2 regions of the Buttiauxella ferragutiae genome follow, and region 1 is predicted to be linked to the other one. Evidence: predicted binding sites of a transcription regulator. Region 1 holds the regulator's gene; the other holds the start of a gene.

Region 1 (8,164 bases):
AGGTGCAGAAATCGTTGTCCATATGGGCATTGATACTGTCGCACTGAACGGCCAGGGCTTTACTCGTCTGGTAGAAGAGGGTGCTGAAGTGGTTGCAGGCCAGCCGATTCTGGAAATGGACCTTGATTTCCTGAACGCAAATGCTCGCTCCATGATTAGCCCGGTTGTTTGCAGCAACATTGATGACTACAGCGGTCTGGTTATTCAGGCGCAAGGTTCAGTGGTTGCGGGGCAAACGCCTCTGTACGAAATTAAAGGCAAATAATCGCTCCTGAGTCATAGATTGTGCCTTTAGCGGCTGGAGAGTATTTTCTCCAGCCGCTTTTTTATTGCTCCAGCTTGACCCTTCCCGATCCCCTTATTTATTCAACAAAAGGTTGTTTCCGACGCTTGCTTATAAGATCATGTGCCGATAACTGAAGTTTTTGCACAGAGGAACCCGCGATGAGTGAGGCAGAAGCCCGCCCAACTAACTTTATTCGCCAGATTATTGATGAAGATTTGGCTAATGGTAAGCACACCAGCATTTGCACCCGTTTTCCGCCAGAGCCAAATGGCTATCTGCATATCGGCCATGCAAAATCCATCTGCCTGAACTTTGGTATCGCACAAGATTATCAAGGGCAGTGCAACCTGCGTTTCGATGACACTAACCCAGCAAAAGAAGACATCGAATTCGTAGATTCAATTAAGCACGATGTTGAATGGCTTGGTTTTCACTGGTCAGGCAATGTGCGCTACTCCTCCGATTATTTCGATCAGTTGTTCAACTATGCTGTAGAGCTTGTCAATAAAGGTCTGGCGTATGTTGACGAACTGACTCCAGAGCAGATCCGTGAATATCGCGGCTCATTGACCGCACCTGGGAAAAATAGCCCATACCGCGATCGTAGCGTCGAGGAAAACCTCGCGCTGTTCGAGAAAATGCGTAACGGTGAATTTGCTGAAGGCACTGCGTGCCTGCGTGCGAAAATCGACATGGCATCACCATTTATCGTGATGCGCGATCCGGTTATTTATCGCATCAAATTTGCTGAACACCATCAGACTGGTACCAAGTGGTGCATCTATCCGATGTACGACTTCACGCACTGCATTTCCGATGCGCTGGAAGGTATTACTCACTCTTTATGTACGCTGGAGTTCCAGGACAACCGTCGTCTGTACGATTGGGTGCTGGATAACATCACTATTCCTGTGCACCCGCGTCAGTACGAGTTCTCTCGCCTGAATCTCGAATACTCCATCATGTCTAAGCGTAAGCTGAACCTGCTGGTGACTGAGAAAGTAGTGGAAGGGTGGGATGACCCACGTATGCCAACCATTTCTGGCCTGCGTCGTCGTGGTTACACTGCCGGTTCTATTCGTGAGTTCTGTAAGCGTATTGGCGTGACCAAACAAGACAACACCGTTGAAATGGCTGCTTTGGAATCATGTATTCGTGATGACCTGAACGAAAACGCCCCGCGCGCGATGGCAGTGCTCGATCCGGTGAAAGTGATTATTGAAAACTTCCCGCAGGGCGAAGTGGAAATGGTCACCATGCCAAACCATCCGAACAAGCCAGAAATGGGTAGCCGCCAGGTGCCGTTCAGCCGTGAGATTTACATTGATCGTGCTGACTTCCGCGAAGAAGCGAATAAGCAGTACAAGCGTCTGGTGTTGGGCAAAGAAGTCCGCCTGCGTAATGCTTATGTGATTAAAGCCGATCGTGTTGAGAAAGATGAAGCCGGGAATATCACCGTGCTGCATTGTTCCTACGATCCGGACACATTAAGCAAAGACCCGGCTGATGGCCGTAAAGTAAAAGGCGTTATTCATTGGGTAAGTGCTGAACACGCCTTGCCAGTTGAAATTCGCCTTTACGACCGTCTGTTCAGCGTGGCTAACCCAGGTGCGGCGGAAGATTTACTGGCAACGATCAACCCAGAGTCTCTGGTGATTAAGCAAGGTTTCGTCGAACCAAGCCTGCAAAATGCTGAGAAAGGCAAAGCGTATCAGTTCGAGCGTGAAGGTTATTTCTGCCTTGATAGCCGTCTGGCAACTGCGGAAAAACTGGTGTTTAACCGCACCGTTGGTTTGCGTGATACCTGGGCCAAAATAGGCGAGTAATTAGTTATACACGCAGTCAATATGTAACAAAGACGCCGCAAATCGCGGCGTTTTTTTTTGCTTAATAATCACAGGATTAAATATTTACTTACATTCGCGATGCGAATTAATGTTATTTATATTTCCCTGGGAATTCTCTGGCTGGTCAATCTCGGAACATAATAAATCCTTTCTTTTATCATGTGAGCGCTCTCATATGGTGGTTTATATCAATATTTGTTGATTTATAAACATAAAATTCCACAGTTGATTTTTGTTACAAATACTCATGAATTATGTGCTCTCTGTCATAATATCGGAATGAACTCTTACAAAGTCGTTGATAATTCGCGTCGCGAAAAATAGTCTTATGGGGAGCAGTAAATGCGGGAAAATATTTATAACCGCTTTAGCCGTTAGGCATTTTTACTTTTTTCGCTATCTGACGTCTTTTAACGTCCGGCGATTATTTATACGTCAAAGAGGAATTTTATATGCGTACGTTTAGTGGCAAACGTAGTGCGCTGGCCCTTGCTATTGCAGGCGTCACGGCTCTTTCTGGACTGGTTGTTATCCCTCAGGCAAGTGCAGCAGGTTTTTTTGATGATTCAACACTGACCGGTGGTGTTTATTACTGGCAGCGTGAACGTGACCGTAAAGATGTTACGACAGATAAATATGAAACTAACCTTTCTCACGCTACCTGGAACGCCAATCTGGACTTCCAGTCCGGTTATGCTGCTGACATGTTTGGTCTGGATATCGCCGCCTTTACTGCTATCGAAATGGCAGAAAATGGCGACAGCGGCCACCCGAACGAAATCGCATTTTCCTCTTCAAACAAAGCTTACGATGAAGATTATTCCGGCGATAAGAGCGGTATAAGCCTTTATAAAGCCGCAGCTAAATTCAAATACGGCCCGGTTTGGGCCCGTGCGGGTTACATCCAGCCAACAGGGCAATCTTTATTAGCACCACACTGGAGTTTCATGCCTGGTACTTACCAGGGCGCTGAAGCCGGGGCAAACTTTGATTATGCCGATGCCGGTGCTCTGAGCTTCTCCTACATGTGGACCAATGAGTATAAAGCTCCGTGGCACCTGGAGATGGACAAGTTCTATCAGAACGATAAGAACACCAAAGTTGAGTATCTGCACTCGCTGGGCGCGAAGTATGACTTCAAAAATGATCTGATTCTTGAAGCGGCATTCGGTCAGGCAGAAGGGTATATCGACCAATACTTCACTAAAGCAAGCTACAAATTTGATGTAGCTGGCAGCCCATTGTCTACCAGCTACCAGTTCTACGGTTCGCGTGACAAAGTCTCTGATGGCAGCGTTAACGATCTGTATGACGGCACGGCATGGTTGCAGGCTCTGACATTCGGCTACAAAGTGGGCCAGGTTGACCTGCGCCTCGAAGGTACCATGGTCAAGGCTGATGGCCAGCAGGGCTACTTCCTGCAACGTATGACCCCAACTTACGCATCGTCAAACGGTCGTCTGGATATCTGGTGGGATAACCGTTCTGACTTCAACGCCAATGGTGAAAAAGCCATCTTCGCGGGTGCCATGTATGACCTGAGCAATTGGGATCTGGCTGGTTGGGCTGTAGGTGCTTCGTATGTTTACGCATGGGATGCAAAACCAAGCTCTAAACCAACCACTGACGGTTACTACGATGCTGACAATCGCCTGAAAGAATCGGCGTACAGCCTTGATGCGTTGTACACCATTCAGGATGGGCGCGCGAAAGGCACTCTGTTCAAACTGCACTTCACTCAATACGACAACCACTCCGACATCCCAAGCTGGGGCGGTGGTTACGGCAACATCTTCCAGGATGAGCGTGACGTGAAATTCATCGTCATCGCACCGTTCACCATCTTCTGATTCGATTCCGGGCGTGAAAGCGCCCGGTTTTATAAAGGATATCGAGCATGAAAAAAATCATTTTGGTTACGGTCATGGCTTTAGGTTTGAGCGCCTGCGCACAACCCTCTAAAACGGCACCGGAAGATACAAAACTGAAACAAGCCTATAGCGCCTGTATCAATACCGCAGAAGGGAATCCTGATAAAATTCAGGCCTGTCAGAGCGTGTTAAACGTGCTGGGTCAGGAAAAGGAACACCAGGAATTTGCGAAGAAAGAAACGGTGCGCACCCTGGATTATCAAAACTGTATTCAGGCCACTCGTACTGGTAACGACCAGGCGGTAAAAGCCAAGTGCGATAAAATCTGGCAAGAGATTCGTGCGAACAACAAGTAATCTGTGAATTCAGGCAATAAAAAAACCGGTGAGCTTCCTCACCGGTTTTTTTATACCTGACATCTGGTTCAGAATGTCAGATATGCGGATTACTTTTCGCTGATTTCGTGTGCATTCTCGTCGGTACGGCAATCACCTTCAGCGCAGTGACCGTAAAGGTACAGGCTGTGGTTGGTCAGACGGATGCCATGGCGTGATGCGATTTCACGCTGACGAGATTCAATTGAATCATCACTGAACTCAATAACTTTGCCGCAGTCCAGGCAAATCAGGTGGTCGTGGTGATGTTGTTGAGTTAACTCGAATACGGATTTGCCGCCTTCGAAGTTGTGACGAGTGACAATGCCTGCATCATCAAACTGGTTTAGTACACGATAAACTGTGGCGAGACCAATTTCTTCGCCCATATCAATCAGACGTTTGTATAAGTCTTCCGCACTGACATGATGGTTCACCGGACCCTGTAGCACTTCAAGGATTTTTAATCGCGGAAGCGTGACTTTCAGGCCGGCCTTCTTCAATGCGGTATTATTGTCAGTCATGCGGAAATTGTCCTGTTGCTTAACGGATCGCTCGGACTCAGGGTGAGCGTTAAGATGAATGCGTCTCATTATAGAACTGCAGATTCTAAATGGAAACCGCAAGTATTATTCATAATCAAGCTAAAAAATGGCGGCTGAGTCGCGATTTAATTGCCTTGTTAGCTATTTAGCCAGGGGGTCATTGTACAGGGACAAACCGAAAAGTTAAAAATTTGTAGCGATTATTTTAATCGGAATAATCTATCAATGTGACGCAACCCGTTTAAAAGCTGCGTCACATCCAGAATCAGGCGTTGATGATATCTGCCAGGTTCAGCTCGTCAGAAACTTGTTTGACCCATTTCTGAACGCGTTCAGCAGTCAGTTCTGGTTGACGATCTTCATCGATAGCCAGACCGACAAAGTGATCGTCGTCAGCCAGACCTTTAGAGGCTTCAAAATGGTAGCCCGCCGTTGGCCAGTGACCGACGATAGCAGCACCGCGTGGCTCAATGATGTCACGGATAGTGCCCAATGCGTCACAGAAGTATTCTGCATAGTCTTCCTGGTCACCACAGCCGAACAGGGCGACCAGTTTGCCGTTGAAATCAACTTCTTCCAGAGTCGGGAAGAAGTCATCCCAGTCGCATTGCGCTTCACCGTAATACCACGTTGGAATGCCGAGAAGCAGAATGTCGAAGCCTTCCAGGTCTTCTTTGCTGCTCTTAGCAATGTCATGCACCTCAGCAACGTCTTTACCGAGCTGTTTTTGAATCATCTTCGCGATATTTTCGGTGTTACCAGTGTCGCTGCCGAAAAAAATGCCTACGATTGCCATGAGTAAAATAACCTCTTGATACTTAATGGTATGGTGGCTGCTAATTGGCCACAGATAGGGCAATCATAGCAGAACACATTGCGGTGCGGAAACTGCTATCAGCCTGTTGTGCACAGACTGCAACATCGTATTCCGTGCATATAGCCTTTCAACTAACTGAGATGCTGCTTCAGTTGCGCGAGTAGAATCTCTTCAATCAACTCACTACGACTGATATTGCGCGCTTCAGCCAGATGATTTAGTGCATCTACTGCATCGTTATTGAGCTTCAGTTCCACTCGCTTCAGGCCGCGTACTTTATCGCGCTTGAGCTGGTTGCGTTTGTTGATACGCAGTTGCTCATCACGCGTCAGCGGATTAGTTTTTGGCCGCCCGGGGCGACGCTCGTCCGCGAACAGATCTAATGTAGTACGGTCCGTTTGTTCTTTTGCCATGATTAGACTACTGACAGGGAATTCAGGTGGCACGGAGCGGGGTGCTCTGGCGCATTTTAGCGCGCAATCATACATCAGCATGGCTTGCGCGCCAACGCGTTAGCTGCATCTAACAGCCAGTCGGTTTGTTTTTAATCAGTTTGCGGCACTTGCGTCGATAAAACGGTGGATTGCGCGCAAAACAGCATCAGGTTTTTCGGCGTGAACCCAGTGTCCGGCACCGGCAACCACATGAGCGCGCGCCTGAGGGAATTGCGCAAGCAGCGTTTCGCGGTGTGATTCGTCAACATAAGGGGATGCACCACCACGGATAAACAGTGCCGGTTCATTCCAGGTTGGGATAGCTTGCCAGCCGACAATATTCTCGTACTGTTCCCACAATACCGGAACATTAAACTTCCACTCGCCGTCAGCAAATGACTTCAGCAAGAATTGAATCACACCTTCTTCGTTCAGATGCTCACGCATCACCATAGCGGCTTGTTGACGTGTTTTCGCTCCACTACTACTGACTGCATTAATAGCCGCGAAAATTTCATCGTGACGGCGTACCTGATAATCCACCGGTGCAATGTCAATCAGCACCAGTTTATCAATGCGCTCAGGTGCAATAGCTGTCAGAGCCATCGCAACTTTACCGCCCATGGAATGGCCGATAATGATTGCTTTTTCAAAGCCATATTCTTCGAGCGTTTCAACCACATCCTGCGCCATCGCGGCATAGTTCATTTCAGAGCTACGGGGCGATAAACCATGGTTGCGCAGATCGATTTGCAGCAACGTATGATTTTGCCCGAGGTCGCGGGCCAACACGCCCAGGTTATCAAGGCTACCAAAAAGGCCGTGGATTAGGACGATGGGGGAATTACTAGTCGATTGTTGCGCAGTTTGCAGGCGAGCATTCAATTTCATGGCAAAGTTCTTTTTTTTTACTTCGTGAGGTTAGGGTATCATAACGGCATCCTGCCGCAGTGCCGCAAATTTCCAGTTTAGTCTGACTTTGTGGTGTGACATAAGTTTGGCGCTACCCGAGGTTGGGATTTGTGCGAATATGTACATATAATCCCAACAACTTGAATTCAGAAAAGATACCGCACCGGATTAAGATGAAAACAATTGAAGTTGATGACGAGCTCTATCGCTATATTGCCAGCCACACGCAGCACATTGGTGAAAGCGCGTCCGATATTTTACGGCGCATGTTGAAATTTACCGCCGGTCAATCTCCTGCTACACCAGTAACTACCGGCCAGACGGCAGCAGCTGCTGCTCCGGAAGCCAAACCCGTAAACAAAGCTCGCGATCGCGTACGTGCGGTTCGTGAATTACTGTTGTCAGATGAATATGCCGAGCAAAAGAAAGCCGTCAATCGTTTCATGATGGTGCTTTCTACTCTGTATACCCTCGACGCACATGCTTTTGGTGAAGCGACCGAGTCGCTGCATGGCCGGACGCGCGTCTATTTTGCAGGTAATGAGCAAACGCTGCTGCAAAATGGCAACCAGACCAAACCAAAGCATGTTCCGGGCACGCCATACTGGGTTATCACTAACACCAATACGGGTCGTAAATGCAGCATGATTGAACACATCATGCAATCAATGCAGTTCCCTGCGGAATTGATTGAAAAGGTTTGCGGCACAATCTAACACCTCGCGTCAGAAGGAAAGGCCAATGGCTAACCACCCTCGTGCAGGACAACCGGCACAACAGAGCGATTTGATTAACGTAGCCCAACTGACGGCCCAGTATTACGTGCTGAAGCCTGAAGTGGGGAATAGCGAACACGCGGTGAAATTCGGTACCTCCGGCCATCGTGGTAGTGCGGCACGTCATAGTTTCAACGAACCTCACATTCTGGCGATTGCTCAGGCGATTGCTGAAGATCGTGCAAAAAATGGCATTACCGGGCCGTGCTACGTGGGTAAAGATACCCACGCGCTATCTGAACCTGCGTTTATTTCCGTGCTGGAAGTGCTGGCTGCAAACGGTGTGGATGTCATTGTGCAGC
Region 2 (8,164 bases), 630 kb from region 1:
TGGCGGTAAAAACTGCGCGGGGATTTTTGATCCACAAACGTTGGTCAGACATATCTGGCTCCTGAATATTAAAAAGTGAAGGAAGCCAGCTCAGTTATGGCCTGTCTGCTGATCCAGGCATTGCGGGGGCAATTTTGCCATTCTAACAGGAAACTGACGGGGCATCGTCGTATGGCTGTTATCAGGCAGGTGAAAGTGTTAAGGATTAACGAAAATGGGCTTCGCGGAACACGCAGGCGAAGCCCAATATTTGCGGATAATTATTTGCTAATTACTTTGCTGCTACTGCCGGTTTTGCAGTATCAGCCGCTTTAACCGTGATTTCAGGCACTTTGCCAAAATCCAGTTTGGTTGCATTCAATTTAGTGGTCAGGTCAGCGGTGACATCGAGTTCCGGCGCAACCGAAACTGCAGTCTGCATAGGCATAATGGCAGCAATTTTCTTTTCAGTGCGATAGGCATCAGTTGCCTGTTTTACCGCTGCCAACACAACCTGGCGTGCGGCGCGTTGCTGACCTTGCCATTGCTGAGCAATAATTTTTTTATCTGCCTGGCGCGCGGCCGCGACTTTATCTGCAGGCAGCGTGGCATAATTCTTTTCTGCCAGTTGCAGGCCTTTATGCAGATTTTCATTTACTGCTTTGAGATACGCTTGTTCTTGCTTAACCAGACCTGAATCCAGTGCGACCTTTTCCACATTAATAAATTTCATTTCAACTTCTCCAGCTTGTTTCGCATCGCAACCAACCAGCAAGGTACCAGCAACCATTACAGCGATTACGGCACCCGTCATCTGACGCATTAAATTTCGTTTCATTTGATACTAATCCCTGTAGGAAATTAAAATATAATCACCGGCTAATTCATAAGTCATGAATATACATCGCCATCATTATATTTGCGCACCACATAGTAAAATAACCAATATCTTAAACCAGCCGCTATAATAGTGATTATCAATATAAAATTAAACCCGCAATCCAGAATTGTATTTAACCAACCATGTTTAAACGGCGAGCGGTTTCATAATGTTCAACCCAATAACGGTTCGCCAGAGAAGACATGGTGACACCGACACTGCTTGAGGCGTGGACAAACTGGTTATCGCCAACATAAACACCGACATGGCGCATCCCCGGCGACGTTCTAAAAAAGACTAAATCACCCGGCTCGAGTTTTTCTTTGCTGACAGGCTGCCCATTTTTTATTTGCTGCGTTGTGGTTCTCGGTAATGATTTATGGAATGAATCGCTAAATATATGCTGCATCAGTGCAGAACAATCGACACCTTGATGTGTCGTACCGCCAAGGTGATAACGCGTTCCTTTCCAGTTTGAAAATTGTGCCAATATGGCAGACTTAATACTATTGGTATTACCGTGATCATCATTCTTTATATAGTTCCCTTTTTCAGAGAACACATCTTTCTTGGCAAGCGACTGGCTTGCGATTGATGCAAATTCCTTTGGCATATTAAAAGCAAAGGAATTTGCACTAAAAATAACAGGAATAATAAACAAAGTTGCGGCAATTAATTTTTTTAAACGAGGCATAAGAAATATCTTTCATCTACTGGCAAATACAGCGAAACAAGCCATTGCTGATTTTTAGCAATGGGACGAACAACTCCTTTTGGGTGAGCAAATAATAACCGCTGTATGAAATTTAGCCACGAGAGAATCGGTCTATTTTTAGACTTCTATTTTTTTTATTTTAAAAACAGCCTGATACTGAGTCAGGCTGTTTGGCATGGGGCTTACACGTTATGGAGACTGACTTCCGGCCGCTGGTAATGCGGCCAAACCAGTGCCACCAGCGCTGGGTAAGCATCCTGGCTGAACTCATCAAAACACTGCCGTAAGTTCAGCACTTCGATGTCAGCAAAAGAGACTTTTTCACCCTCAGTGCAACGTTTTCTGAGATTGTCGTAATAGCGATAGATAGCGGAATTTAAATCGCTGCATCGCCGTTGGGCACTAAAGAGTTTGGGATCGGCGCTAAGCATATCGATACTCATACGCTTAATAGTGGCGTGGTTAAAATCTGCATATTCATGGCTTACTCGCCAATAATAATCAGGGGTGATTTTTAAAATTAATTTCGCAAAGTAATCTTCATGTTCATCACTCTGCGAGAAATTTAATTTAGGGGAAGCCTGAGGGATGGGGTTGACGCTGGAATGGGATTTTTCACGCATTAGCATCAATACGCCGCACAGCAACAATAGTATTAATACAATTGAATAAAAGACACTTTGCATGGGGACTCCTGTTTTTTTTATAGTAATTTTGAGGCAAAATGTTGTCAACGCTATTCTTGGTGACTACGCATCTCATTCTATTGATATAACAGGATATTTATATATGTTACCTAAAAACATGGTACCAGGAATGCTTCCTGCTATGCAGGTTGCATTTATACCATTAGCAGAAGATAGCGCTCTAACACTAAATCCCCAGGATAATATTTTATCGCTCGAGAAAACGGTTCTTAGCGCAAATCATTACGCTGGGCAGGCGAAAAATACTCTGCTTGAAGAAAGCGACCGACATTTAAAAGACCGATTATTTTGCGCGCTTAAAATTGAAGCGCTGGTCACCGTATTAAATGAATTAATTGAGCAAGAAAAGATCAGTCCTGCCGACCTGCAAATGCTAATAGAAGATAAAGAATTGCAGATAAGTCACCATTCACAGCAAATCTGGGTCAATCAACTCACCCAGGAAAAAAGCTGGCCGATGTTTTATTCACTGGACGAGTAATCTCAATGTCTGAAGAACTTCCTGAGGTTCTGCACAGTTCCGATTCACCTGTGGGTGCAGAATCCGATAACACCTTATTACGCGAAAATATTGCAGCACTAGTGCAGATTAAAAATGGAAATATTGCGCGCTTTACCCAAAGCCAGCTCAATATCACCTCGGCACTGGTTGAACAGAAATGGCATAACCGCCACCAGATCTTTCCCTGGCGGGTAAAAGAAGAAGTTTACGGAGCGGTGCTCTGTGAAATCATCGCCCACCAGCCGCGGTGGAAAAACGAGATCCTTGCCCGGCTTGAAGTGGTTTATCAGAAACTAAGAGATGAAGAGGCGCAAAGTTTGTCGTGCACGCGTGCGTTGCTGGAAAACAACTACAAAACTCCGCATTTGTAAGGCGTTAAAGTATGCTCGCCTTCACTAATAATTTCGGTCACATCAGCCTGCTCACCGATCCGGACTTCACTCACCCGGTCAAATTTACTCTTGTCGATCAACAGCAAGGACTGTGCTGATCGCTTGAGCAACATCGTTTTATATTCGGCATTCCAGCTGCGCGTGTCCCATAACGTTCCGTCGCTATCCACCCCCTCGCAGGAAAACAGGAACAAGTCGATATCCATCGATTTAAGATGCGCTGCCAGCGGGGCATTGATATAGCAGGCATATTTGCGCTGGAGAAGACCGCCAGTGCTAATCAGCTTAATATGCTCGCGCCTGGATAACGCCTGGCAAATACGTTCACTATTGGTGAAAACAGTGAGAGGAATATCTGGCAGTAATCGCGCCAGATACCAACACGTTGAGCTGGCATCCAGTGCAATCACCATGCCCGGCACAATCCAGGCCAGAGCGCGATGAGCAATATCCGCTTTGCTATTGAGATGGCTTTTCAGGCGGGCGGTGAAAGGATCACCGCTTTCGTCTGCGCCTCGATTAATGCGCTTTGCCCGCCCATGTTGGCGAACAATTTTCCCCTGCTTTTGTAGTACACGCAGATCGCGCCGCACAGTTTCCTGGCTCACGCCTAATAACTGCGCCAGCTGTTGTGTGGTCAGATTGTTGTACTGCTCGACAAGTTGAACCAGTTGCTGGTGGCGTTCGGTTTTCATTAGCGCGTGTCTCCTGGCAATGCCCGAGATTAGCCCAGCAAAACCATTCGTGCCAGGCGAAACACGGAAATCGCCAGCTGTCGCTCATTCGCTTTATGAAAAAGCGGCCTGCTAGTTTAACCAGCAGGCCGCTCTATATATGTGATGCGATGGAGAGAAAGGAAAATTGATGCTTATTGGGTTTTCGTGACTTCTTGCCCAACCAGGCCAATCTTCAAATACCCTGCCTGATGCAGCGTATCCATCACATTCATCATCGTTTCGTAATCAACTGATTTGTCGGCGCGGAAGAAAATCGTGGTGTCTTTCTTGCCTTCTGTCGCAGCAATCAGAGCATTGACCATGCTCTCTTTGGTCACTTCATCGTTGCCGATAAACATCGTGTGATCGGCTTTGACAGACAGGTAGACCGGTTTTTCCGGACGCGGCTGCGGCTGGCTTGAAGACGCGGGAAGGTTAACCTTCACATCGACGGTCGCCAGCGGCGCTGCCACCATGAAGATAATCAGCAATACCAACATGACATCGATAAAAGGTGTCACGTTGATTTCGTGCATTTCACCGTTATCGTCGAGATTTTCGTTAAGACGCAAAGCCATGGGATCAACCTACACGCAGTTTCTGAGCGGTACGAACCGGGCGAGCAAGAGAACTGGCTGCTAAATCGAGGTCACGGCTTTGCAGCAGTAAAACCTGAGCAGCAACGTCGCCCAGAGAAGCTTTGTAACCGCCAATCACCCGAGCAAATACGTTGTAGATAACAACCGCCGGAATCGCTGCCACCAGGCCGATAGCCGTGGCCAGCAAGGCTTCGGCAATACCTGGTGCAACAACAGCAAGGTTAGTAGTTTGTGACTGTGCGATACCAATAAAGCTGTTCATGATGCCCCAGACGGTACCAAACAGACCGACAAATGGGGAAATGGCACCAATAGTCGCCAGGAAGCCATTACCGCGCCCCATGTGGCGACCCACCGCCGCAACTCGACGCTCAAGGCGAAAACCGGTACGCTCTTTAATACCTTCGTTATCTTCGCTACCTGTGGAAAGCTCAAGCTCATTTTGCGCTTCATTGATAAGCATCGTGCTCAGGCTTTTTGCATCAAACGTTTCGGCCATTTCGCTGGCTTCATCCAGAGAGCGGGCATTAGCTAAATGTTGTTGTTCACGCTTCAGACGGCGCTTTTGCGACATCAGCTCAACACTTTTGCTAAAGAAGATTGCCCAGGTGACGACAGAGGCCAGAATCAGGCCGATCATCACAATCTTTACCACGATGTCAGCATGCTGATACATGCCCCAGACAGAGAGATCTGTCTGCATCAAATTATTCGTCACTCTTACTCTCCACCGCGAAATAATACTAAAACTGTGCGCAATAATATCAAAACGACATCGAATTGATAGTAGTTCTCATTAGTATTTAAAGAGTGCCTTAAATTGTCCATGGATTCCTTGCGTTTACGCAGCAAAAGCATGATAAGTTAGTTTTGGACATCCAGATGGTTAAATAGGGCAAAGTGAACATGACTGACAAGCACATTGAAACGGCGCTGGTTAATGCCGGGCGCGATAAAAAATTCACCCAGGGTTCGGTTAACAGCGTCATTCAACGCGCGTCATCATTGGTTTTTGAAACCGTCGAAGCCAAAAAACAGGCCACGGAAAACCGCGCGAAAGGCGAGCTGTTTTATGGTCGCCGTGGCACCCTGACCCACTTCTCGTTGCAAGAAGCCATGTGCGAACTGGAAGGCGGTGCGGGTTGCGCACTTTACCCTTGCGGTGCCGCAGCCGTCGCCAATGCGATTCTGGCCTTTGTCGAACATGGCGATAATGTGCTGATGACCGGCTCCGCCTACGAACCCAGCCAGGATTTCTGCACCAAAATCCTCGCTAAACTCGGCGTCACGACCACCTGGTTTGACCCGATGATTGGCGCAGGCATTGCCCAACTCGTGCAACCCAATACTAAAGTTGTATTTCTGGAATCGCCTGGTTCGATAACAATGGAAGTACATGACGTTCCAGCCATTGTTCAGGCGATACGCAGCGTGGCCCCTGACGCCATCATCATGATCGATAACACCTGGGCGGCGGGCATTTTGTTTAAAGCGCTGGATTTCGGCATTGATATTTCAATTCAGGCGGGAACCAAATACCTGATTGGCCATTCGGATGCGATGGTCGGAACAGCGGTATCAAACGCCCGCTGCTGGGATCAGTTGCGTGAGAACTCGTATCTGATGGGGCAAATGCTGGATGCAGATACTGCTTATATGACCAGCCGTGGTTTGCGCACATTAGGCGTGCGTCTGCGTCAACATCATGAAAGCAGCCTGAAAATTGCCGAATGGCTGGCGCAACATCCGCAGGTTGAGCGCGTCAATCATCCTGCATTGCCCGGCAGCAAAGGCCACGAGTTTTGGAAACGAGACTTTACAGGGAGCAGCGGCTTGTTCTCATTTGTGCTTAAAAAGCGTTTGAATAATGACCAGTATCAAAGCTACCTGGACAATTTCAACTACTTTAGTATGGCCTATTCATGGGGCGGATATGAATCGCTGATTCTGGCCAACCAGCCAGAAGAACTCGCGGAGATTCGCCCTGCCGGGGGAATAGACTTCACCGGAACGCTGGTGCGTGTTCATATCGGGCTGGAGAATGTGGACGACCTGATTGCCGATCTGGACGCAGGTTTCCAGCGTATCGCCTAAAATTGCCAAATGTGGACACCGCAAAGAACAGTTTTTTTGCTTTCATGGTGATTTGTTGAGCCTGTGATCAAGGTGTCGCAGGCCATTTAGCGTTACACTATGTCCCTAAAATTAAGGTGTGCCTAAGCTAATGACTTTAGATTTAGGTACGCCCAATAAAGCGGTTCCACAGGATTTGCCATGGCTGTTATACACAATATTGTTCAGGCGCTTTGGCAACATGATTTTGCTGCACTCGCGGACCCTCATGTTGTTGGAGTGGTTTATTGCGTCATGTTTGCGACGCTGTTTCTCGAAAATGGATTACTACCCGCCTCATTTTTGCCGGGCGACAGTCTGCTGTTACTCGCGGGAGCCTTAGTGGCGAAAGGGGTGATGGGTTTTGTCCCCACCTTATTGATCCTCACCGCGGCGGCGAGCCTTGGCTGCTGGTTGAGCTACGCACAAGGGCGCTGGCTCGGTAATACCAAAATAGTGAAAAGCTGGCTGAAACAACTACCACCGCAATACCACCAGCGGGCGACGGTGATGTTTGACCGGCACGGGTTAGCCGCTTTGTTAGCGGGCCGCTTTTTAGCGTTTGTCCGCACGTTATTGCCTACCATGGCGGGGATTTCTGGGCTCAGCAACCGTCGCTTCCAGGTGTTTAACTGGTTAAGTGGACTGTTATGGGTCGGCAGTGTGACGAGTCTGGGCTTTGCCCTGAGCATGATTCCATTTGTGAAACGCCATGAAGATCAGGTGATGACTTGCCTGATGGTGCTACCGATGGCGCTGCTGGTAGCAGGACTTGTGGGTACTCTGTTTGTGGTCATCAAGAAAAAATTTAACCCGGCATAAGACATTACAGGGTGGATAACGTGACATTATCCACCCCGCTAACGCTGTTCACTTTCCTTTAAATCACCCGCATCCGCGCAGCATCTTCCCCCGGCGTCACACCAAAGTAACGCTTAAACTCGCGGCTAAACTGCGATGCACTTTCGTACCCGACACGAATCGCCGCGGTACTGGCTTTAATCCCATCATGCAAAATCAGCATTCGCGCTTTGTGCAAACGGTAACTCTTGAGATATTGCAGCGGCGAGGTGCTGGTGACCGACTTAAAGTTGTGATGAAACGCCGAAACACTCATGTTCGCTTCTGCGGCGAGTTGGTCCACCGACAGGTTTTCTGTGTACTGCGTTTCAATGCGCCTGAGCACCCGGCTTATCAGGCTGAAATGCGTCTGCCGGCTAACCAGCGCCAGCAGTGCCGCACCGCATGACCCCACCAGAATGTGATAGAGAATCTCGCGGATAATTTGTTTGCCCAAGATACGCGCATCGAGCGGGTGTTCCAGCACGTCCAGCAAGCGCTCGGCAGCACAAAGGATTTCTTCGGATAGCTGGGCGGAGTTAATCCCGGTCGAGCAGGTTTGCGGGTGCGATAAATCATCTTCGCCGATATCCATCAGCAAGTCCTGAAGCTGCAAAATATCAATATTAATGCGCAGCCCGGCCAACGGCACTTCAGGGGTAGCGAAGGTTTCACATTCAAAAGGGAGTGGGACGGTCAATAGCAGGTATTCGTTGGCATCA

What was found. The regulator Fur, encoded in region 1, represses iron uptake genes when iron is present. The targets are predictions, from matches to a motif close to ATAATAATGAGAACNACTATCAA.
Region 2: a site for Fur is predicted at 5,271-5,293, ahead of exbB (tol-pal system-associated acyl-CoA thioesterase). Genes of this name have one in related genera too.

Annotation. Positions count from the first base shown of each region.
Region 1 is NZ_CP093332.1:3,838,808-3,846,971, reverse strand. It holds gene nagE (N-acetylglucosamine-specific PTS transporter subunit IIBC) at 1-265, shown strand, start outside; gene glnS (glutamine--tRNA ligase) at 445-2,112, shown strand; gene chiP (chitoporin ChiP) at 2,586-3,983, shown strand; gene chiQ (ChiQ/YbfN family lipoprotein) at 4,031-4,360, shown strand; gene fur (ferric iron uptake transcriptional regulator) at 4,450-4,902, opposite strand; gene fldA (flavodoxin FldA) at 5,189-5,719, opposite strand; gene ybfE (LexA regulated protein) at 5,872-6,153, opposite strand; gene ybfF (esterase) at 6,289-7,065, opposite strand; gene seqA (replication initiation negative regulator SeqA) at 7,260-7,802, shown strand; gene pgm (phosphoglucomutase (alpha-D-glucose-1,6-bisphosphate-dependent)) at 7,828-8,164, shown strand, end outside.
Region 2 is NZ_CP093332.1:4,464,213-4,472,376, forward strand. It holds gene MNO13_RS20540 (8-oxoguanine deaminase) at 1-52, opposite strand, end outside; gene MNO13_RS20545 (OmpH family outer membrane protein) at 272-817, opposite strand; gene MNO13_RS20550 (NlpC/P60 family protein) at 993-1,553, opposite strand; gene MNO13_RS20555 (ESA_00282 family adhesion-associated protein) at 1,757-2,260, opposite strand; gene MNO13_RS20560 (hypothetical protein) at 2,364-2,762, shown strand; gene MNO13_RS20565 (cytoplasmic protein) at 2,768-3,154, shown strand; gene fucR (L-fucose operon activator) at 3,133-3,870, opposite strand; gene exbD (TonB system transport protein ExbD) at 4,044-4,469, opposite strand; gene exbB (tol-pal system-associated acyl-CoA thioesterase) at 4,474-5,208, opposite strand; gene metC (cystathionine beta-lyase) at 5,397-6,584, shown strand; gene MNO13_RS20590 (DedA family protein) at 6,765-7,424, shown strand; gene MNO13_RS20595 (AraC family transcriptional regulator) at 7,483-8,164, opposite strand, start outside.